3 regions of the Flavobacterium sp. KBS0721 genome follow, and region 3 is predicted to be linked to each of the others. Evidence: riboswitches for the same ligand, from Rfam matches in the RefSeq annotation. Region 3 holds a riboswitch; each other region holds the start of a gene.
What was found. Region 3 has a riboswitch for cobalamin ahead of B0M43_RS15665 (TonB-dependent receptor). Riboswitches for the same ligand answer to the same signal wherever they lie in the genome.
Positions count from the first base shown of each region.

Region 1: another riboswitch for cobalamin. It lies ahead of B0M43_RS07140 (DUF5074 domain-containing protein); the one in region 3 lies ahead of B0M43_RS15665 (TonB-dependent receptor).
Region 2: another riboswitch for cobalamin. It lies ahead of B0M43_RS00560 (TonB-dependent siderophore receptor); the one in region 3 lies ahead of B0M43_RS15665 (TonB-dependent receptor).

Region 1 covers NZ_CP042170.1:1,599,044-1,606,673, reverse strand. Annotated here, with positions in the region: gene lptC (LPS export ABC transporter periplasmic protein LptC) at 1-37, opposite strand, end outside; gene B0M43_RS07155 (hypothetical protein) at 88-1,317, opposite strand; gene B0M43_RS07150 (type III pantothenate kinase) at 1,314-2,045, opposite strand; tRNA gene B0M43_RS07145 (tRNA-Phe) at 2,150-2,225, shown strand; gene B0M43_RS07140 (DUF5074 domain-containing protein) at 2,680-3,999, opposite strand; cobalamin riboswitch at 4,318-4,510, opposite strand; gene B0M43_RS07135 (MFS transporter) at 4,752-6,248, shown strand; gene B0M43_RS07130 (DUF6814 family protein) at 6,260-6,487, shown strand; gene B0M43_RS07125 (DUF4259 domain-containing protein) at 6,580-6,999, shown strand; gene B0M43_RS07120 (IS3 family transposase) at 7,150-7,630, opposite strand, start outside.
Region 2 covers NZ_CP042170.1:106,687-114,316, reverse strand. Annotated here, with positions in the region: gene B0M43_RS00575 (S41 family peptidase) at 1-1,395, shown strand, start outside; gene B0M43_RS00570 (IS3 family transposase) at 1,444-2,310, opposite strand; gene B0M43_RS24595 (transposase) at 2,310-2,744, opposite strand; gene B0M43_RS00565 (YncE family protein) at 2,857-3,891, opposite strand; gene B0M43_RS00560 (TonB-dependent siderophore receptor) at 3,895-5,730, opposite strand; cobalamin riboswitch at 5,757-5,964, opposite strand; gene cobC (alpha-ribazole phosphatase) at 6,032-6,565, opposite strand; gene B0M43_RS00550 (adenosylcobinamide-GDP ribazoletransferase) at 6,550-7,347, opposite strand; gene tnpA (IS200/IS605 family transposase) at 7,546-7,630, opposite strand, start outside.
Region 3 covers NZ_CP042170.1:3,610,311-3,617,940, forward strand. Annotated here, with positions in the region: gene B0M43_RS15635 (HAD-IIB family hydrolase) at 1-1,327, shown strand, start outside; gene B0M43_RS15640 (glycosyl hydrolase family 32) at 1,535-3,043, shown strand; gene B0M43_RS15645 (hypothetical protein) at 3,069-3,314, opposite strand; gene B0M43_RS15650 (RidA family protein) at 3,725-4,114, opposite strand; gene B0M43_RS15655 (Crp/Fnr family transcriptional regulator) at 4,288-4,851, opposite strand; gene B0M43_RS15660 (hypothetical protein) at 5,113-5,361, shown strand; cobalamin riboswitch at 5,652-5,860, shown strand; gene B0M43_RS15665 (TonB-dependent receptor) at 5,975-7,630, shown strand, end outside.

The DNA.
Region 1 (7,630 bases), 2.0 Mb from region 3:
TGACAACCGCTATAATATATCTTTTTGGTAAATTCATTTGCCAAATGTAGTAAATTGTACGAGCTTATAAAAACACAATTTTTACGCTTAATTGAATTTAGTTTTTACAAACCATCTGTCGTTGAAAGAAAAACTCAAACTAAAGTTGAAATAATTCTCCTGAACCAAAGCTGCAGATGTTGTTCCTCTTTTACCATATTCAATTCCAACATTTACGTTTGAAAAAGTTCCGCCACCAATTGGAATTCCAGCCCCTAAAGACATTCCAACATCATTGATTGATTCGTTATTAACAACCAGACCAAGTTTCTCATATTTCAATCCGGCTCTATAAGTAATTCTGCTTAAATAACTGGTAAAAGAAGCATAGTTAGGAATAAAATATCCACCTACTGCATACTTTTGATATTTTTCGTAACTTACGTTAGGAGCGGCATTATAATAATTGGCAAGTTCTCCGTTACCTTGAAAAGCAAGTGTAGTACCTACTAACCATTTTCTTGCCTGCCCGATACCTGCACCAATTGTAATTTTATTTGGCAGTTTTAATTTATCTTCCTGCGCAGGAGCCTGATAAGGATCCGGATCTCCATCTACCGCAATAACTCTGGTACTATTTGAATTTAGAGTACTTGCAAAAGTATACGCTAAACTAGTAAATACGCTTAATTTTTTATTGATTTTTGTTTGATACATTGTACCAATATTAAAACTCACCCCTGACAACTCAGAAGCATTAGTTTCGCTTGTACCATTTTGAACTCCAGTAGCAAGCTCAATAGTTGTAGTGGTAATTTTACCAAAATTATATTGTACATCAGTTCCAATATTCCACTTAGGTGTAATTTTGTATCCTAAACCTAAAAATACTTTATTCACGCCGCCTTTCCCCTGAAGTTGAGAACTTGTCCCGTCTGGTATAGCAGTCTGGTCATTTAAGATTCTATAGTCAACAGAAGTTACAGGAACCAAACCAAACGCTGCACCAAATTTTCCCATTGGGATTCCCACTGCTAAATAATCAAAAGTAGATTTTTGTGATTTTGCAGATTCTTCAGTAGTTTTTAGTTTTGCACTTCCAAAAGTTCCTCCAACGGTAAAAGTAGTTTGTCTTAAACTAGCATAACTTGCCGGATTTTCAATATTCAAATGGATACTATCCTGCTCTACAGAAACTCCAGCCATAGACCTATTTTCAAGAGTTCCTTTAAATCTAACATCCCCAATTCCGAAGAAAGAATAAGGAGATGCACCCTGTTGAGCAAATGAAACGAACGAGATAAGCAAACAAGCGCTTACTATAATTTTTTTAATCATTGTCGATTTTTATATTGAAATGTTTGGTTCAAACTTTCTAAAAGAAAATTTGAATTGGCAAATATGGTATTTTTTAATCGTTTAGCCAAAAAAACTGCATCGCCTCCCGTTAAAATTATTATAAAATTTGAAAAGTTTGCCCGATATTCATCGATAAAACCATCAATCTCATAGACGAAGCCATTTACAACTCCGGAATGAATGGCCTGTTTTGTTGAGTTTCCTATATAGTTTTCAGGCGTTTCAAAAGCCAGCAAAGGCAACTTGGCCGTGTAGTGATGCAACGCCTCATATCGCAATCGTAAACCCGGAGAAATTGCTCCGCCCAGATAATTATCATTTTCGTCGATAAAATCGTAGGTAATACAAGTTCCAGCATCTATTACTAACCTGTTTTGTTTAGGAAACTGCAAAGTAGCTCCGGAAGCCAAAATCATTCTGTCAATTCCTAAAGTTTTTGGGGTCGCATATTTATTTACGAAAGGAAAAACATCTTCATGAGTAAAAAAATGAATATTCAGCTCTTTTTCGAAAGTCAAGAAAGATTCTTTTTCGATTTTTCCGACTGATGCAACAACCAAATCGGAGCAGTTTGAAAATTTTTTTAAAATTTTTTTAATTTTTTCTTCAAGCTCATTTTTCTCAAAAACAAAGTTTTCAAGAACAGTACTCTCCTCAAAAACAGCCGCTTTAATTCGAGTATTACCCACATCAATTGTTAAAATCATATTTATTTCTTTACCATTGCGAAGATACGAATTGATTTTTTTAAAAAAATGTTTTGGATAAACGAAAAATGATTCTATATTTGCACCCGCATTGAGCACAAGACGGTACCTTAGCTCAGATGGTAGAGCAATGGACTGAAAATCCATGTGTCCCTGGTTCGATCCCTGGAGGTACCACCAAAACCCGAATAGCAATATTCGGGTTTTTTGTTTTTAACACTTTCCTGACTTTACCGCTATTTTTTTTTACCGCAAAGGTCACTAAGTTTTTTTTACCTAACGTTATGTTGAGAAAACACAAAGTTCGCAAAGCTTTACGATAAAAAACTTTGCGAACTTTGTGTTTTTTTTTTAGTTTTTGACTGCGATAAAAAGCCTATTGAATTTTACCAATATTGTGTCCCAACGGTTAAAACCGTTGGCTATGTTTATATTGTACTAAAAAAATTCTAGCATTAATTTCTACTCTTACATGCTGTTGCATTTCAAATATAGCCCGTGGTTTCAACCACGGGACACGTGATAATACACAAAAAAGGTTCGCAAAGCTTTATAATAAAACTTTGCGAACCCTTGCGTAAATCTAGCGTTCCTTGCGGTTAAATTCTTTCGCAATTAAATCACCTGCAAAAAATTATTGATGAAATACAGAAACTGCAGGGAAATAATATCCTGAATAATTTACCGAAGCTGTTTTAACTCCTGAATCAGCATTAAATAAATAAAGATTATTGATGGAGAAATTAACGCCAAAACCTTCATTTAATGTATTTAATACCAAAATATGTTTCTTTCGATCATAACCAATTCCTGCACCATATAAGATATTTGAATTTGTTAATGTAATAAAAGGCGCAGTCAATGACTCTGGAGTTCCAGTGTATTTGTAAACTTCTTTACCACCGCTAAAACTTCCGTTTTTAGCAATAAAAACATCATTTTTAGCCGCTGTAATAGATCCCGGATGCCATGCTCCCCAGCTTCCGTAAGCCTGAAAACCTAATGGAATTTCTTTTACTTCAAGAGTATTTGAATCTATACTTATCAGATTTTTACCTCCTGCTGCCCATACTTTTTTATCATCGGTAACTGCAAATCCTAATACCATACCCGGAATCGTTTTTTCGATCGCCAATGTCGAAGCATTAATAACAATCACGCCTTTTGAAGCAGACAATGCAAAAACATAACCGTTAGACTTCACGATATCTCCTACCTGACCAGTAATACCATCAATTTGTCCGCTCACTTCCATGGTATTAAGATTAAGCTTAAATATTCCTTTACTTGAAGTCAAAAGAGCCTGATTTTCATCAATACCTACTAGTGCACGCCAGTCGTTTCCACCTTTAGCCGCAATTCTTTTTTCTTCTTTAAGCGAATAAGCATCTGCCACTACAACTGGTCCGCCAACTTTAGCAACTAAAAATAGTTTTTTATTAATGATCGTTCCAAATTCTAATGTAGACGTTGCCGGTTTTAAATCCTTATCCGGATTTACTTTTACAAAAACACTGTCTTCTACTGCTTTTGTATCATATCTGTAAAACCCTACCGTTCCTGTTCCGTGACCAAACCATCCTTCGTTGATCATAAAGAAACCATTTTCATATGCTCCCCATGCATGAATATCATAAGTAAGAGCTACGTTTCCGCCATCATTTTTGGCTATCATTGTAATTTTAAAATCTCCTCTTGTTTCCGGTTTAAAGATATAGGTAGAATCAGATCCTACTACTTTTCCGTCTATAGCCCATTCAAAAGAAACATTTTTTCTATCTGCTAATTTTGAGCTCAATTGCAGTGCTTTTCCAATGGTCAAAGTATCTTTTAGCTGCTGTTCGTCTTTTATTACAGGCGGCGCTGTAAAATCATCATCATTATTACACGAAACTGTCAGCAGCATCAAAGAGGCGATTGCAATTAATGGTTTGGAAAAAAATTGGTTTTTCATTATTAAATATTTAAAAAATTATATTACTTAAATCTTTAAATCGAAATACAATTTACCCTTTCAAAAGTTATATAAACAAACTTTTGCAAAAGCAAATATCTTGTAAAACGATACGTTTTAATGATTTTTTTAATGAAGAAAAAGAATGAATCGAATAGAAAAACATCTCGAAGGAAATTGTTTTTACGATATCATATTTGCTGAAAAAAAATCTCATAAACTCTATTTTTGGCTTACGAGAATAGAATAACGAAACCATACATGATCACAGAAAGTGAAATGTATTGTTCTTAATTCAAGCTTCAATCCCCGAAAGCTATTTATTACTATAAAAATGGCAGGTCTTCTGACTTGCTCCCTACACCCAGCCTTCCCTTTCAAAATGAAAAGTGACGTATTAAAGGGTTTCAGTTAATGAGCTTACAGCTGCGGGACAGTTTTGGATTTACACCAAATTCCCTTTTAATGTCAATATTGTATCAATATGACAACCATTTTCTGTTCTAAAATTTGAACTGCAAAACTAGTGTTTTCTTTCGTAACAAAGCAAGAGTTCTTTATTTTAAAGGCCTTGAGCATTGCAGCAAACTATAACTTATTCGATTTATAAAGCTTTGATTTATCGAATAAATGTTAAATCAACAAATAAACACTATTTGTTAAAAAAGTATCAAATAAATAAAAAATTATCTTTTATATTCGTTAAAAAATATTTAATAGTTTTAATTATTACCAAGTATACAAATTAGTTTATGAGTAAAACTTCTACAAAAGGCATCTGGAAAGTAATTTCAGCCTCATCAATGGGTACTATGATCGAATGGTATGATTTCTATATTTTTGGGAGTTTGGCCGTCGTAATTTCAACTAAATTTTTCCCTAGTGATAATCCCACCGCGGCTTTTTTGTCGACATTAGCCACTTTTGCTGCCGGATTTGTTGTCAGACCATTTGGAGCTTTATTTTTTGGGAGACTGGGAGATATTATTGGCCGAAAATATACTTTTATGGCCACTTTATTATTAATGGGAGGTTCTACTTTTTTAATAGGATGTATCCCGAGTTATGAAACGATTGGTTTCATGGCGCCTTTATTAGTATTGATTTTGCGTTTATTGCAAGGATTAGCGCTTGGTGGAGAATACGGAGGTGCAGCGACTTACGTAGCCGAACATGCTCCAGTCGGACAAAAAGGATACTGGACTTCCTGGATTCAAACTACCGCGACAGTTGGTTTATTCATTTCGTTGATGGTTATTCTGGCAACCAAAAATGTGCTTTCTCCTGAAGATTTTGATTCCTGGGGATGGCGTGTTCCGTTTTGGGTTTCGATTGTTATGGTAGGCGTTTCTTATTTAATTCGTAAAAACATGGACGAATCTCCGGTTTTTGCCAAAGCTAAAAAAGAAGGTACAACCAGTACAAACCCTCTAAAAGAAAGTTTCGGGAACAGATACAACCTGAAATTTGTATTACTTGCTTTATTTGGAGCCACAATGGGACAAGGTGTTGTTTGGTACACGGGACAGTTTTATGCCATGAGTTTTATGAAAACCGTAATGAATATCGATTCTTCGCAGGTAGATGGATTATTAGGTATTGCACTATTATTAGGTACTCCGTTTTTTATTTTCTTTGGATGGCTGAGCGACAAAATAGGACGAAAATATATTATGATGGGCGGTATGCTTCTTGCCATTTTATTCTACAGACCTATTTACAAAATGATGTACAATACCACAGATGTAAGCTACAAAACTGAACTTACTCAGGCCACAAAAGAAACAATAGAGGTCAATAAAAATAATGATTCTATTTATACTACACACAAAGAATATAGCGACGGAACTTCTTTTTTACAGAAAAAGACGCATTTTTCAGGCAAAAAAGATGATCAGATTACTACTTCGATTACTATCAATTCAAGCGATGAGTGGACTTTAATTTTCTTAGTTTTCATTCAGGTTTTATTTGTTACCATGGTATACGGACCTATTGCGGCATTTTTGGTCGAAATGTTTCCAACAAAGATCAGATATACTTCAATGTCTCTGCCTTATCATGTTGGTAATGGTATTTTTGGAGGTTTACTTCCTGCTATTTCAACCTATTTTGTAACGCATTCTAAAGCAGCCGGAAAAGCGGAATTTTACCTCGACGGACTTTGGTATCCTATTATTATAGCTTCAGTCTGTTTTGTAATTGGAATGATTTATATCGATAATAAAAACAAAACCAATCACCTTTAATATTATAAACTATGAATGCGATCAAACAAATTTTAGGTGTTTTATGGATTATTCTTGCAGCTGCAGCGGCTTACTTTTGTGTATTTGAATTTGGCTTACCCAAACTCCTGTCAGACCAGCAAGATGATTTAGTTTTTGGAATCATTATCCTTTTTATTCTTACTCCTCTTATTGTTTTAGGATTAGGAACATTTGGTTATTTTGCCGTGATTGGAGAATATAACGATAAGAAGAAATAATTACGTGGTAAAGTTTTTGAAATCAAAATTCAATATATTTACAAGTAAGATATCACAAAAAACTTTGCAATAATATTTTAAAAATTAAAAAAATGGGAGCTTGGGATTACGGAATATTTGATGACGACACAGCTTATGACTTCTTTGACGAAATAAGAGAGGATGCTAGAACTTTTTTTAACTCTTCATTTGAAAAAGCAATAAATTCAGATTATTTAGATTACGAAGATTGCCATGCAGTTACAGTTTCTGCTGCGTACATTGATAATTTTTTAAATGGAACAAAATTTAGAAATGACAACGAAGATGAGGAAGACGAAACTAATGTAAATCTTTTTAATTCCCTAAATAAGGAACTTATTTTAAACGATTTAAAAACATCTGCAGTACGTGCCTTAGAAAAAGTCATAAGTGATAATTCTGAATTAAATGAGTTATGGTCTGATAATGAAGAATTATACCCGAAATGGAAACAAAACATTGAAGATCTAATTAAACGTCTTAAGAATTAAAAACATAAATTTAACAACCAGAAAAGGGCTGTCTATTATATAGAGCAGCCCTTTTGCATTACTAACCAAACCAAAATCTTTACTTAGCAAGTATATCTTAAAAAGGGCCATCTCAATAGACTGCACCCAAAAGTTTAGACAAATTAATAATTAAGTTTTATAATAATGAGCTCGATATTGTATCGGGCTCATTCCTTTTAGATTAAGTTTAATTCTGTCATTATTATAATAATTTATATACTCAACAATCTCTTGTTTCAATTGATTAATGGAAGTGTATTTTTTAAGATAAAACAACTCTGATTTTAATATTCCAAAGAAGTTTTCAATTATCGCATTATCAAGACAATTACCTTTTCTGGACATACTTTGTTTAATTCCTTTTTTCTTTAATAAATGGTGGTATTGTTTCATTTGATACTGCCAGCCTTGGTCAGAATGCAGAGTCAGATTAGTATTATCGGGTATTTTTTTAAATGCTTTTTCAAGCATATTTAAAACTTGATTAAACACTGGTCTTTGTGATAATTCATAGCTAATTATCTCTCCATTAAACAGATCAATTATCGGCGATAAGTACAATTTATTGCCAGAAACATTAAATTCAGTCACATCGGTTGCCCATTTCTGG
Region 2 (7,630 bases), 2.4 Mb from region 3:
GTTGCGGCTCCGGCCGATTTACAGGTGAAAGATTTCATTTGGAAAGGGCTAAATCAGTTTTATTTATGGCAAGCCGATGTGCCCAATTTAGCCGATGATCGTTTTAATAGTCAGGAAGCATTAAATTCTTTTTTAAGAGGATATTCTCAACCTGAAGATTTATTTCAGGCTTTATTAAATAAACCTATTAGCAAATTCCCAAAAGGTCAGGCAATTGATCGCTTTAGCTGGATTGTTCCTGATTATACTGTTTTAGAGCAGGAACTTCAGGGAACGACAAAAAATAATGGTGTCGATTTTAGTCTAAGTTATAAACCTAATAGTACAACAGATTTGATAGGTTACGTACGTTATATTATTCCTAATTCTGATGCTTCAGGAAAAGGAATCAAACGTGGTGATCTTTTTACAGCAATAAACGGAACCCAACTTACAGTTTCAAACTATCGATCTCTTTTGGCTGCGGATAGCTATACCTTAAATATGGTTGTTTTTAATGGTACTGGTTTTGAGTCTAACGGGAAAACAATTTCGTTAGTAAAAACAACTTTAGACGAAAACCCTATTTTTATTAATAAAGTAATAACTTCAGGAAGTCATAAAATTGGTTATTTAATGTATAATGGTTTTTATGCCAATTATGATGCGCAATTAAATGCTGCTTTTGGTGAATTGAAATCGCAGGGAATTACAGATCTTGTTTTAGATTTGCGATATAACGGCGGTGGTTCTATACAAACCGCAACGCGTTTGGCAAGTATGATTACAGGTCAGTTTACGAATCAGATTTTTTCTAAAGAAAAATGGAATGCTAAGATAAATGCAGCTTTTGAAATTGATAATCCGGAATTTTTAAATAATCGTTTTGTAGACAAAATAGACGGATCGGCAATAAATAGTTTAAAATTATCCAAAATATATATTCTGACAACAGACGGTACGGCTTCTGCGAGTGAGTTAGTGATAAATGGTTTGGTGCCCTATATTTCAGTAGTTCAGATTGGAGAAACAACAGTTGGTAAAAACGTTGGTTCTGTTACTTTATACGATTCTCCCACTTTTGGCAAAGCACAAAGAAATCTAAATCATAAGTACGCGATGCAGCCCTTGGTGCTTAAAATAGTAAATGCCGCTGATTTTGGAGAATATACAGATGGTTTAAAACCAACTTTTGAACAATTGGAACGTATTAGCAATCTTGGCGTTTTAGGTGATACATCAGAGCCATTATTAAATGTTGCCATTTCGCAAATTACAGGAGCAACTGCTAAAAAAGCACAACTCGATGAAGGTATAGCTTTAAAGAATTTTACAGATGCCAAAGCAATGGACGGCATCAGAAATCAGATGTATGTTAAAGATGCTCCGGAAGGACTTTTAAGAGCATTAAAATAATGACTAGTCCTAAATAATCGATACAGATTATTAGACAAATATATTTAATTAGACACCTGTAATATTTTTTATTGCAGGTGTTTTTCTTTTATAAGTTCTCATCTTTACTACACTTTGTTGATGCATTTGACTTGGAGTGAGCATATAATTAGAGTAATGTGGTCTTTTGTTATTATAAATATCAATTGCATTTTTCACTAAAACCTTCATTACAGCAAGTTTTAGATTAAACTTATCAATATTAAATTCTTGTTTTAAAATTCCATTTATTCTCTCAGCTACTGCATTCTCATAGGGATCAGAGTTTTGGGTCATACTACATTTTATATTGTTTTTATGTAATAGTTTTTGATATTCATCAGAACAATATTGTATTCCTCTATCTGAATGATGTATTAATGTTTTGCCTTTATCTCTGCGTTTTTTTATTGCATTTTTTAAAGCTGTTAAACTACTATGAGCATTCATATTATCTGCCACATTAAAACCCATTATTCTTTTAGAGTAAGCGTCAGTTATTAGACTTAAATAACATGGATTCTTTCTTTTTCCAATATAGGTTATATCTGATACCCAGACTTGCTCTGGTCTACAAATCTCTAACTCTAATATTTGATTTTGATGTTTTCTAAATCTATGATGAGAGTTTGTTGTTATATGGTAAGAACGTTTTGATATTATCAATAAATGATTTGCTCTAAGTATATCTATAAATTTATCTCGGCCTATTTTAAGTTGATTCAACTCGCTTTTTAAAAGATAATACAATTTTCTTGCTCCAATTCGAGGCATTGTATTTCTAATTTCCAAAACCATATTAACAACTTTTGAAGCCAAAAGCTTCTTATCGCAACTTTTTTTTACTCGACGATAGTAAACCTGTCTGTCAATCCCGAACAAAGTACAGGCAAACATTATTGTTTGTTGTTGTTCTTTTTTAAAATGGTCGATTGTTCGGGTGGTGAGTTTTTTCGAATGTCAATTTGATATTCTTTTTCTGCTATATCAATCATCATATCGAAAATAATAGCTTTTTTATCAGCAACGAAAGCCTGCTGTTCTAAAAATGCTCTTTGTTTTTCCAATAACTTCACTTTGGCTTCAAGTTCCATTATTTTCTGTTCAGGAGATTTTTGCATAAGAGAAGGTGTTTGATTGTCCCAATCAAAGTTACCGAATTTTCGAAGCCATTGAACAATTGTTGAACGTGATTGAATAGCATAATCTTTCTTAACTTGAGAAATTGAGGTTTTTCCCTGTTCTATTTCTTGAACAATTTGAAGTTTTAAAGACATACTGTAATCTTTCTGTGTACGCTTAACATAGCGCAATTCTTGATCTTTTTCCATAATGATACTTTTTGTGTATCGCTATTTCAGGACAAGACATAATAAACATAAAAAAGGCTTTCAATTTCTGAAAGCCTTTTTTTAATGAACTAGAGAAATCCAAAAACTAATTCTAATTGTTCGGGTAGAAACCGTTTGGTCCAAAACCAACAGTTAATGTTTTTAATACAGTTCCTGTAGAAGAATATACTGTAACTGTACCATCTTTAGTAAACGCATTTGCATCTCCTGAATATATTTTACCGTCAATTGCACCAAAACCATAAAAAGTAGACCAACTATTATCTGTAACTGAAAATAAAGCTTTTTCAGAAAAAGTTGTTGCTGTTAAATTCATTACATAAACACCCGTTCCTTGAGTATAATAAATTTTATCTCCATCAATATCCATATTCAAAGCGCCTTTTAGCGTAGTCGATTCTATAGATGTAACAACATCGCTGGTAGTATTGATTTTAAATAATTTACTTTTAGTTTTGTTTCCGGCTAAAACATAAACGCTGCCATTATTTTCTTCAACAGAGTTTATTCCGTCTTCAAGAGTCAGTGTTTTTGCTACAGTATTATTTGCAGGGTTTATTATTGTTACTTCACTTCCGCTTCCAAAAGCGGCGTTTGTTACATATAACTTTCCGTTTGCAGCTATAATTTTTTCTGCTGTTTTACCTAAAGGAATAGACGCTAGGTAAACATAAGTTTTTGCATTATAAACCGTAACTGCGTTAGAAAGTGAATTAGTTACATATAATTTATCATTTAAAACAACACTGAAACGAGGGTTTTCAAGTTTCTCAGTAATTGTTCCTAAACTTTTTAGTGTATAACGGTTTATAATTCTTACCTCGTTAGAATTGTTTAATACAATAAAAGCTTTTTCGTTACTAAACGTTAAAGATTGTGCTACGTCACCCAATACAGCTGAAGGGTTTACCAATTTGAAAATATCATTCTGAAAAGTAGCCAAATCATTTGAAAGAAAGGATACAGAAGCATTTACGTCCTTGTAGTTTCCTTCATTTAAAATAAGGATTCCATTTTGATAGTCTCCTAACGGAATAACTTCTTCGTTGTCATTATTATCGCTGCTACAAGAAGCAAATAAAAATGCAGATGCAATAATTCCTAAATAAAGATTTTTTAGTTTCATGTTTTAATAATTAAGATTTAAGTAAATAGTTAAGTTTCGCCCCGGCATATAGCGATTTGGCAACGCTTCGTAATTTTCGTTCCATAAATTAGCAGCTTTGACGCCTACTTTAAAAGTGTTTTTTTTGCTAAAATTGTAATCAATACCTATGTTAGATACATTATATGCATCAAGAATATATTTTGGATTGTTGTCTGATGTGGTGAAGATTTCTCCCGTATACATAATTTGGTAATAGGCAGATAATTTCCTGTAGTTATAAGAGAATGAACCAGTCAATTTATGATAAGGCACATAAAATAATTGTTTGTCTGTTTTATCATCCAATGAAACAGTGTAAGCATACGTTCCGCTAAAATCAAAAGTATGTTTGCCAAAGTTTTTTCGCCATCCTAAAAGTGCTTCAGCACCATAAATAGTTACTTTGTCTGTGTTTTCAGGTGACCAGTTTCCTGTGTTGTTGGGCAGCCAGCGAATCATATCATTAATTTTCATTCCGTATGCTGTAATGGTCAGCCTGAAATCTTTATATTTAAATTCATTTCCTATTTCTGCCTGAAAAGAACTTTCCGGTTTTAAATCAGGATTTCCACTTCCTTCCCAGTATAAATCATTAAATGTTGGAATTCTATAATTTCTTGAAAAATTAAATTTAAGCTGATAGAAATCTGAAAAGTTATATCTGGAACCAAAAGAAAAAAGCACAGGACTTTTATACACATCCGAAACCTCTTTTCGGGCACTCATTTCATAATTCCATTTGGCTGTAAGACTATGTTTCCATAAAAGACTTAGCCCGCCAATTTCGCGATTGTTTTTTCCAATTCCTGAGCCAACTCCATCATTTTTTGTGTAATCTGCAATCGCACTAATTTTCATTCTAGAAGATAAGGAATAATCAAGATCGTACTTTCCAATAAAACTTTTAACTCCTCCCGAAGTAAATCCATCCCTGTTAATATCTTCAAAATAATTATAATGTTCGGTGATATAAGCTAATTTTAAGTTCGATTCGAATTTGTCGAAAGCGCTGCTCCATGTTAATAAATTTCGGGTATTGTAATCCTGATATTTTGTTTTAGTTTCATTTGGAGAAGTGAGCGAAAAATGACGTTCTCCATCGTAAATTTCGCTATAAAACTTGATACTGTTATTAGTATTTATTTTATATCCAATGGCAGCATCCAGCGTATTATTGTAATATTGTCCGTTTTTGTTCCAGACTTTCTGACCTACAAATTTAAAATCATTGTCTGAACTGTTTCTGGTAAAACTAGCATCAAAACTCCACTTTTTTGTGGCGGCTGTAATACCATAAATTGCACTTATGGTATTGAATTCGCCGTAGTATATCTGAAAATCGTTTTTAAAAGTATCAGTAAATTTCAAATCATTATTCAAATGAATCGTTCCTCCAATGGCACCGCTTCCGTAAACGATACTTCCGCCGCCTGCTTTTACATCAATAGAACTAAAGCCACGTGTTGAAATTGTATTAAAATCAGTTTGTCCTAAAAGTTGAGAGTTAATATTAATTCCGTTCCAGACTACTACAGTTTGTTGGGCGGTAGTTCCTCTAAAAGAAGGAGAGGAAGTCATGCCAAGGCCATTCTCTTTAAAATAAATAACAGTATTATAATTTAAAAGAGAAATCAGTGAAGACTGGTTTTTAGTAATAATGGAATCATTTAGCCGTTGAAGAGATTGGGTATTAGAAGAGTTTTTAAGATTCGCATCAGAAACCACAACTTCTTTTAAGTTATTAATAGTATCGCTCTGCGCTACAATAATCTGGCACAAGAAGAATAAACAAAAAGCAAAAAGTTTTTTCAAAGTCATAATTTCTACACTCTTTTTCCCGAGAGCTCGATATTTGTTACAAAGGCAGGTCTCCTGGCTTGCGTCTTGTTGTTTACCTTCCCGTTCGCGGGGGCGAGCAGTGGTTTGTAGATAACAACAATCATTCTTTTTTAGAACTAAGCTTACAGTTGCGGGTACAGCTCAAGATTTGATTATTACTTGATTCCCTTTTAATGTGTTTGAAATAACACAACCTTAATTGGCTGCAAAGATAAAGTTAAAAATGTCGATTTTTCTAATTTGTTTGACTTTTAAAACTAAAATGGAAACAAAATGATAATTAGAGTTCGATTTTGATAACTTGTCCAAAATCTACTTTGTTATTAAAGGCATCTTTTAGCGGCAATGAAGTATGATGACATAAAATGCTACGAATCACTCCAGCATGTGCTACGATAATGATAGGTTTTGTTATTTCTTTTGAAATTTGAGATAAAAAATCGCCAACTCGTTCATGTAATCTTATAAACGATTCGCCATTGGAGGCGCTACTATTTACAAAATCCTCCATCCAGGGATTAAGTTGTTCAGGCGGAATCTCATTCCAGTTTTTCATTTCCCAATCGCCAAAATGCATTTCCATCAAACGATCTTCTTTTTCAAATGCAATCGTTTTAATATTTTTTTGAATGTATTCTGCTAAAATCACACAACGTTTCAACGGACTGGAAAAAATTATTGCTTCAGAAGGTAATTGCGAAACGATATTTTCAAAAACAGATTCAAAAGGTTCTGCCAATCCCACATCCGATTGTCCGTAGCAAACTCCTTTTTCGCAAATTGTTTCGGTGTGACGAACTAGATAAGCTTCCATATCAAAAGTAGACTTAAATAATAAACAACCTCGCAAACCTGTTGTGTTGCGCCAAGGCAATCACCGGTATATCCATCAATCCATTTTTTGAAATAGCGCGCCAGAAAAAATCGTGTTATAAAAACCGGAACTAAAGCTAAAAGGAATTTATATTGAAAATAAGAGAAAACAAAAAGAGGAAGCAATCCGAAGAAAAAAGAACCTAAAACTTCTTTCCAGGAATGGTTTTTAGCAATAGGTTTACTTTTGCTCGAAGCGTCGTCTCTTGAATATTCATCCGTAAAAATAATAGAGATCGCAGCCAAACGGCTTAAAGCGTGCGCTGAAACAAATAAAAGAAATACTTGAATAATCGATGTAGTAATATCTCCTTTGAAAAGAGAAATTGATTCTGAAAGTAATTTGAATTTCACTAAAAACAATAAAACCAAACCAATGGCTCCATAAGCGCCAATCGCGCTGTCTTTCATAATGATCAGGATTTTTTCTTTGGTCCAGCCACCGCCAAAACCATCACAAACATCTGCAAAACCATCTTCATGAAAAGCTCCCGTCGTAAGTACAGAAATAATTAGAGCAAAAATTACCGCTGTTTCTACAGAAAGAAAAAGAGAAAAAAGATAAAAAGTTAGAAAAGAAATACTGCCAACAATCCAGCCAATCAAAGGAAAATACCGAGTGGCCTTGTTTAAATAATCAGGATGATGGTCGATGTTTTTTGGACAAGGAATTCTGGTGTAGAACATTAAAGAGGTAAAGAAAATATGTAGTTCTTTTTTCATTTAAAAAATGTAGAGTTATTCGGCTAAAGCCATTTTGATTGTCAATTATGTAACCAACATCTAAAGATGTTGTCTATTCAATTTAGATTGCTGATAATTTTCATTATTAATCTGAATGTATTTTTTCTGAATAGCCCCCAGATTTATCTGGGGTATTGTTATTTAGTGCTACAAAGGCTTTAGCCAAATTCTTGTTATTTATTTTTTTTGAAACCCAAATTTGCTAATAATTTCATTGTATTCTTCCTGAAAAGTTTTTTTCTTATGATGACTTTCTTGGTTT
Region 3 (7,630 bases):
TAAAGACAAAGAAATGCAAAGCATTGCCAATCTGGTCATTTTTGCCGGAATCAGAAAAGATATTTCAAAAATGCCGGAATCTGAAAAAGATGTTTTGACAGATTTATTGCTGTTGATGGATAAGTATGATTTGTACGGAAAAATGGCCATTCCGAAAAAACATGATGTAGAAAATGAGGTTTCGATTATTTACCGTTATGCAGCCGAAAAAAGAGGTGTTTTTGTGAATTTAGCTTTGCATGAAAACTTCGGTTTAACCGTAATTGAATCGGCAAGTTCAGGTTTACCGGTTGTGGTAACCAAGAACGGCGGACCATCAGAAATTATTCCGACTTGCCAGAACGGAGAATTAGTAGATCCACTGGATGAAAACGAAATCAAAAAAGCATTGCGGAATATTTTAACCAATGAAAATCAGTGGAAATATTATTCGAACAATGGCGCCATTAATATTCAGAAACATTACAGTTGGTTAAGTCACGTAAACCAATATGTTGATTTGGTCAATGAAAATTTATCCTTATCATCAGGTTCAGGAATCAAAAAACAGCATTATCCTAATATCAATATCGAAAGATTAAAACGTAAGGTGGAACATTTATTTGTTTCGGATATCGACGGTACATTGATAGAACCAAAATTAAACAACCCCGGACTAAAAGAACTCAAAGAACATTTGATCAATCGTACCGATAAAATGGCATTTGCACTGGCATCCGGACGAAATTTAGCATTGGTAAAACAAGTGATCGACCAAGAACAATTTCCTTTGCCTGATTTTATTATTTGCTCTGTAGGGACTGAGATTTATTATACAAACGGCAAAGATTATATTTTAGATAAAGGCTGGGCTAAATTTTTGGCCGGTCGATGGAAAAGAGAAGATATTGTCAACCGTCTAAAAGAAGTTCCGTGGTTGCGATTGCAGGAAGAAGAAGCGCAAAACCCCTATAAAATATCGTATTATTATGATAAAGAAAAATACGATCACGAGCAGTTAATTGCAGTTTTAGGTACAGGTTGGTATAAAGTAAATATTATTCCGAGTCACGGCGAGTTTCTTGACTTTATCCCCAAAAGAGCCTCAAAAGGAAATGCTATCAAATTTTTATGCCGTAAATGGTCTATTCCTTTATCGAATGTTATTGCTGCTGGAGATTCCGGAAATGATATCGATATGTTCAGAGGTGCTGTAAAAGGAATCATCGTAGGAAATCGTAGTGTTGAATTGGCTGATTATGAAACTACAAAAAGTATTTATGTGGCCAAAGATTCAGCTTCTTCGGGAATTTTAGAAGGATTAAAACATTATAAAATAATTAAATAAATAACAGATGTTGGTTATTCTTTGAGATGTCCGGATTATCGTTGTCTTTAGAAAGTTCCGAAGGAACGATTCATATTGTAGCAAGGGATTTTAATCCCTTGAAATGTGGAATTTCGACAAAGATTGGTGATTTTGTTTGCGGTCCTTCGACTTCGCTCAGGATGACAAAAAATGACACAATATGTTAAATAATAAAATAGGTTAAATATGTATTCAGGTTCAGGATTTAGTAATTGGGAAATAGGAGACGTCGATGTGTTTATAGATGAAAGCGGAGTGCATCATTTATTTCATCTTATTATTCCCAATCACGATTATATTGCGCATGCAGTATCAAAAGATGGTCTTTCTTGGAAAAGAGTAAAAAATGCTTTGTTTGTAGGCGATCCGGGTGAGTGGGATGATGATATGTTATGGACAATGCATGTTAGTAAAAACTCTGCCGGAGAAGGTTACGAAATGTATTACACAGGTTTAAAACGTCAGGACAAAGGAATAACCCAAAAAGTAGGGCGCGCAGTTTCGCCTGATTTAATTCACTGGACAAAAGACAATCAATATGGATTACCATTGCGAAGTAATGCCCCATATTATGAAAGCAGGGAGAACAATCCGCGTGAATGGCTTAGTTTCAGGGATCCTTATAAATATGAATTTGAAGGAGAAGATTATTTGCTTATTTGTGCCCGTAGCGCTGTAGGACCAACATACAGAAGAGGTTGTATAGGAGTTGCAAAAAGAGAAGAAAAAGGTTTTGTGCTGCAAAAACCGCTGCACGTAGCGTATGTATATGATGATATCGAATGTCCCTGCGTGGTAGAAATAAAAGGAATGCATTATTTGCTGGGTTCAATTCGCGAAGATATCAAAGTGCGTTACTGGTTTTCTCCCGATTTTAAAGGAGAATACCACGCCTTTCATAATAATGTATTAATGCCGCAAGGCAATTACGCCGCAAGAATTGTAAAAGAAGGCGAGTATTATCTCATTTATAATTTTTACTTCGTGGGAGGAAATGTGAATACACTTCGCGTGATTCCGCCACCAAAACAGCTGGATGTTGATAGTAATGGAAGATTGTTATTAAAGACCTATCATCACTGGAGAACGCTTTACCAGAGAACCATTCAACAAAAAAACTTGCCTATTCCGGTACCTATTTTAGGAAATCCGTCGGCAAATTTTGAGGTAGAAAATGAAAATAAATGGCGAATGGGCTGCCGAAGCGGTTATGAAGTTTTTTGTTTTGATAAACCATCGGAAAATTTTGTCTGGGAAGGAACATTGGCTGTCGAAGGAATGGGAAAAACCGGTTTTGTGATCGAATGTGATGAACAAGGAACGGCTTATTACATCTCAATTGATTTTGTAAATGGGTTTGTGCAATTTAGAGCCTGGGGATTTAATGAAAAGGATGTAAAAAATAATTTTGTTTTCGAAAATATTCAAACCAACCAATTTGAAATTGTAGATACTAAAGAAATTTATTTTAAGATCATTCGTTACGGAAATTATTACGAGCTTTCGATCAATGAAATAGTGAAGCTAACGTTATTGGACTATAAATACAGCGAAGGTAAAATTGGCGTTTACGTTTGTTCTGCTATAGTTGCTTTAAGTGATTCAAAAATTCATGTAATTCCAGAACCCGAGAACGAATATGCAACCGCAGATCCTAATAAAGCAATGGATGAATACAATAAAATAGCACAGTAGTTAAGTTGTAATAATGATGGTTGAACTATTGGGAATTACTTTCTATAATGCTTTTAACGCTTTGAATAAAAGTTTCGGTATTGTTGATTTCGCCTTTTATATAAACATCATATTCGGTTAATTTAAACTGTTCCAGCATATCTTTTTTTAGATATTTTATCATAGACTCAAGACTTCGGGTATCGGTTTCTGTTTGTCTTTTTAATTCACGTTGTTTGCTTTCCAGGTAAGCTAAAGTTCTTTTTAATCTTAGTACATTACTATTGTCCACACTTAATATTCTTAAATTTAATAAAAATAACGATAATCAGGAATAAGATAAAATTCAATATTTTTCCAAAAACGTACCAGTGAATTGAATTTATCTTATTACAAGACTATCGTTTCAGGTAATTACGTAAGAATTGGATTTTTAGTTTTGAAATATAAGGCAAAAAATTAAAAAGAATAATAAGAATTAGATGTTTTTGGGTATAACAGTTTGATATGTTACTGTTTAGATCGAAATGTAAGAAGATTTTTATTTGATTTTTTATTTAAAAATCTTTGCGAAAGGAAATGTAGATGAAGCTTTTTTTTAATTTGAAATAAAAAATGATAGCAGGTAAAACAGAATAATAAAGAAGCTGTGTTTTTCTTACTCAGGCAAACACAGCTTCTTTTATATTATAGCGTGACAGATTATTTTACAACAGTCGCTTCCAGTTCAACTTTTAAGGTTTCAAAAAGACTTTTCACTTCGAGTAAAGTTGTAGCTTGTTTGATGTTGTGTTTCGCCACCCAATCCTGAATAAGATTAAAATGCGGCCAAAGCTCATCAGTCGCGGTAGTGTAAATATTCAACCGAACAATTCCGCTGCATTCATATCCGGCTTCAGTAATGACTTGTTCCAGATTTTTTAACGCCAGTTTTATTTGCGATTCCATGTTTTCGTTACTCGAGATTCCTTCAGCATTGATAGCCGTTTGTCCCGAAACGTACAGGGTTCCTTCCGGATTTTTTACTTCAACAGCCTGTACGTAACTGCGCTGGTTCTGCCATTCCCAAGGATTGATTGCTCTTTTTTCCATTTGTTTTCCTTTTTTCGTTTGTGCCAATACAGGCATCGTAGTTAATAATAGTAATACTAAAAGGTTTGCTGTTTTTTTCACGATTACATTTTAAAATTGTAATACAAAATTGAGCATAACGGCTGGAAAGTACTCGTGACATTTTTCACGATTTTGATGTGAGAATTGTCACATCAGGAAGATAATCGACTTAGTGTTTCGCGCGAAACTCCTAAATACGAGGCAATAAGACTTTTGGGAACACGCTGCATTAGCGAAGGATATTGTTTTAATAATTGGTCGTAACGTTCTTTAGAGTTAGAAGTCTGCCAGGAAATAATGCGGCGTTGTGATCCCAGAAAACCAAAAGTGGCTTTCTCCAGAAAAAAGCGCTCCATTTTTTGCAGGCCGTTGCATAGTTTTTTATAATCTTCCAACGAGCAGCAAAGCACTTCAGTATCTTCAAGGCATTCTAATGTCATTGTAGCTTCAGTTTGGGTAAAAAAGGCGTAGTAATCACTTTCCCACCAATCTTCCATCGCAAAAGAAACAACATGCTGCTTTGCTTTTTCATCAGTATAAACCAATTTTAAAAGTCCCGAAAGTACAAAATAAGAATGCTTTACAGGATCGCCTTCCTGAATAAGAAACTGATGCTTTTTAAATTTTTTGGCAGTAAAATGAGCAGCCACAAAAGCAAACTCCTCGTCTGTGAGAGGAATTATTTTCTCGATATGTTCTCTAAGTTGATTGTGCATAGTAGCATCCAAAGTTATTGAAATTTTAATAATAGAAAAGCTTTTATTAGCGATATCAATTTTGGGATTAGCATAAAATATAAGAAAATTAAATTTAGAAAGTAGTTAACGATTTAATAAAATTAATAACAATTTCTTAAACTTTTGTTTATTAGTGTGTTGATAAATAATGTTTTATAAAGCAATTTTAGGAACATTATTAACGAATTAATATTTATATTTGAGAATGAATCAGAGTCAAATAATTTAAAATATTTACAAATGGATAAAGCTATAAAACTAAAAGTTCGTAAGGAGTTGGATAGTCAACAACAGTTGAATATTATTAAATTAAAAGGTAGTTTAATCTCTAAAGGTTATACCGAAATTATTCACATCCTGGATCAGGATGATGAATTTCATATCAATTCTTTCGCAACTCCTTCTGAAACTACAAATGAAGTCCAGGAATTTATTAAAGCATTTATCTACAAAGAAAATTTGGCAGATACGATAACAATTTTCAGATAATTATAAAATTATTGCTTATAAATAAAAATCTACATTTTATTAGATCATTAATTTCTAATCCTATTTCAACCATAGCCCAAGGTTTCAACCTTGGGTTACGTGTTTTTAGAACCAAATTCTCCAAGTCCAAACGGTCGAAATCGTTGCCAATCTTAGATCTGTATTTTAACTCAAATTAATTTGGCAAAAACCTGTTTTTAAGACACTTGTGTTATTAATAGCATTTGTGTTAATTCATTGTTAAAAATGTAATTTTGTTGCATTATACTTCTTTTTATAAAGATAATCATATCTTTACGTCAGATTTTGGTCTGTTTTCTTTAGAAAAATAAAAGAAAATAGTTAAAAGGGAATCAGGTGTAAATCCTGAGCAGACCCGCTACTGTAAGTTCTATACAAGTCTTTAAACGTTACTAATGCCATTGTTCGCCGCTGCGGATGAGAAGGTTGTTTAAAGATGGAACAAGTCAGGAGACCTGCCATAATCACATAGTTTAAGACTTTCGTGGAATAAAGTCGAACAACAAGAATTGACCTGCTATTGCATAGCGGGATTCTCTCTTTTTGCTTTTTGATTACTACATCCGCGAAATTTATTTTAATTAAATCAGTGATGTATAATACAAAAAAAATACTCTTATTCTCTTTCTTGTTTTTTGCTCCTTATTTGCTTCATTCGCAAGTATCTAATGACAGTTTGCGCGTTTTAAAAGAAGTTATTTTGAAAGGTAAACCCTATCAGGAAGTAATTCCCGTACAAAGCCTTTCTGGAAAATTACTCGAGAATTTAGGAAGCCATAATGTTGCCGATGCGTTGAGATATTTTGCCGGAATCCAAATTAAGGATTATGGCGGTCTCGGCGGACTTAAAACGGTCGATGTACGTAATATGGGAACACATCATGTAGGTGTTTTTTACGATGGTATTCAGTTGGGTAACGCGCAAAACGGAGTCACGGATTTGGGCAAATATTCCTTAGATGACATGGAATCCCTAACATTATACAACGGACAGAAAAGTGAAATTTTTCAATCAGCAAAAGATTTTTCAGCCGCTTCGACTATTTATTTAAGAACAAAACGTCCTGTTTTTGTTGGCGATAAAAAAACAAATTTACTGGTACGGTTTAAAACCATGTCTATCAATTACTTCGATCCTTCTTTTAGATGGGAACAAAAACTGAGCGATAAAGTCAGTCTGAACGTCAGTTCTGAATACATCAAATCAAACGGACAATATAAATTTAGATACAAAAGAAATAATCTCGACGGATCTATAGCTTACGATACCACTGCCACGAGACATAATAGCGATATAGAAGCCTTACGATTTGAATCCGGACTTTACGGAAAAATCAATAACGGTTCCTGGGATGCCAAAGTGTATTACTATGATTCTGATCGAGGAGCTCCGGGAGCGATTGTCGAGAATAAATTTTCTGATGGTTTCAGACAATATGATAAGAATTTTTTCGCACAAGGAACTTTCATTAAAGATTTTACCAAAAGATATAAGTTTCAGGCCAAAGGAAAATACGCTTACGATTACACACATTATGTGGCAAGAGATACAACTAATATATTAGGTGAAACTGTAACTGAAGGCGCTCAATCTGATGATAGTTATTACCAGCAGGAATATTACGTATCGGCAGTAAACATGTACAGTATAGTATCGAACTGGGATGTTTCGCTATCTACAGATTTTCAGTACAACAGATTAAATGCAACCAGAAAAGGAATAAATACTCAGTTTTCTTTTCCACAGCGTTATACAGCATTGTTTTCTTTGGCAAGTTCTTACCGATATGGTGGTTTTAAAGCTTTAGGAAGTGTTGTAGGGACTTATGTTCAGGAAGAAGTGCGCTACAATGCAAAAGCTCCCGATAAAAAAGAATTTACGCCTGCCTTATTTTTAGGGTACACGCCTTTTAAGGATTACGATTTTAATGTGAGAGCATTTGCAAAACGTATTTTCAGAATGCCCACTTTTAATGATTTGTATTATACAATGGTTGGTTCAAGTACTTTAAGACCTGAATATATGAATCAGTACGATATTGGTTTTACTTATAATGTACTTCTACATAAAGGATTTTTGGATAAAATATCTTTTCAGGTTGATGGATATTATACCAATACCAAAGACAAAATAGTAGCAGCGCCAACAGGAAATTTATTTCGCTGGATGATGACCAATATGGGGCAGGTAAAAGGACACGGAATAGAATCTGTCGTGAATATGGGCACGCACATTGGCAAAGTAAAC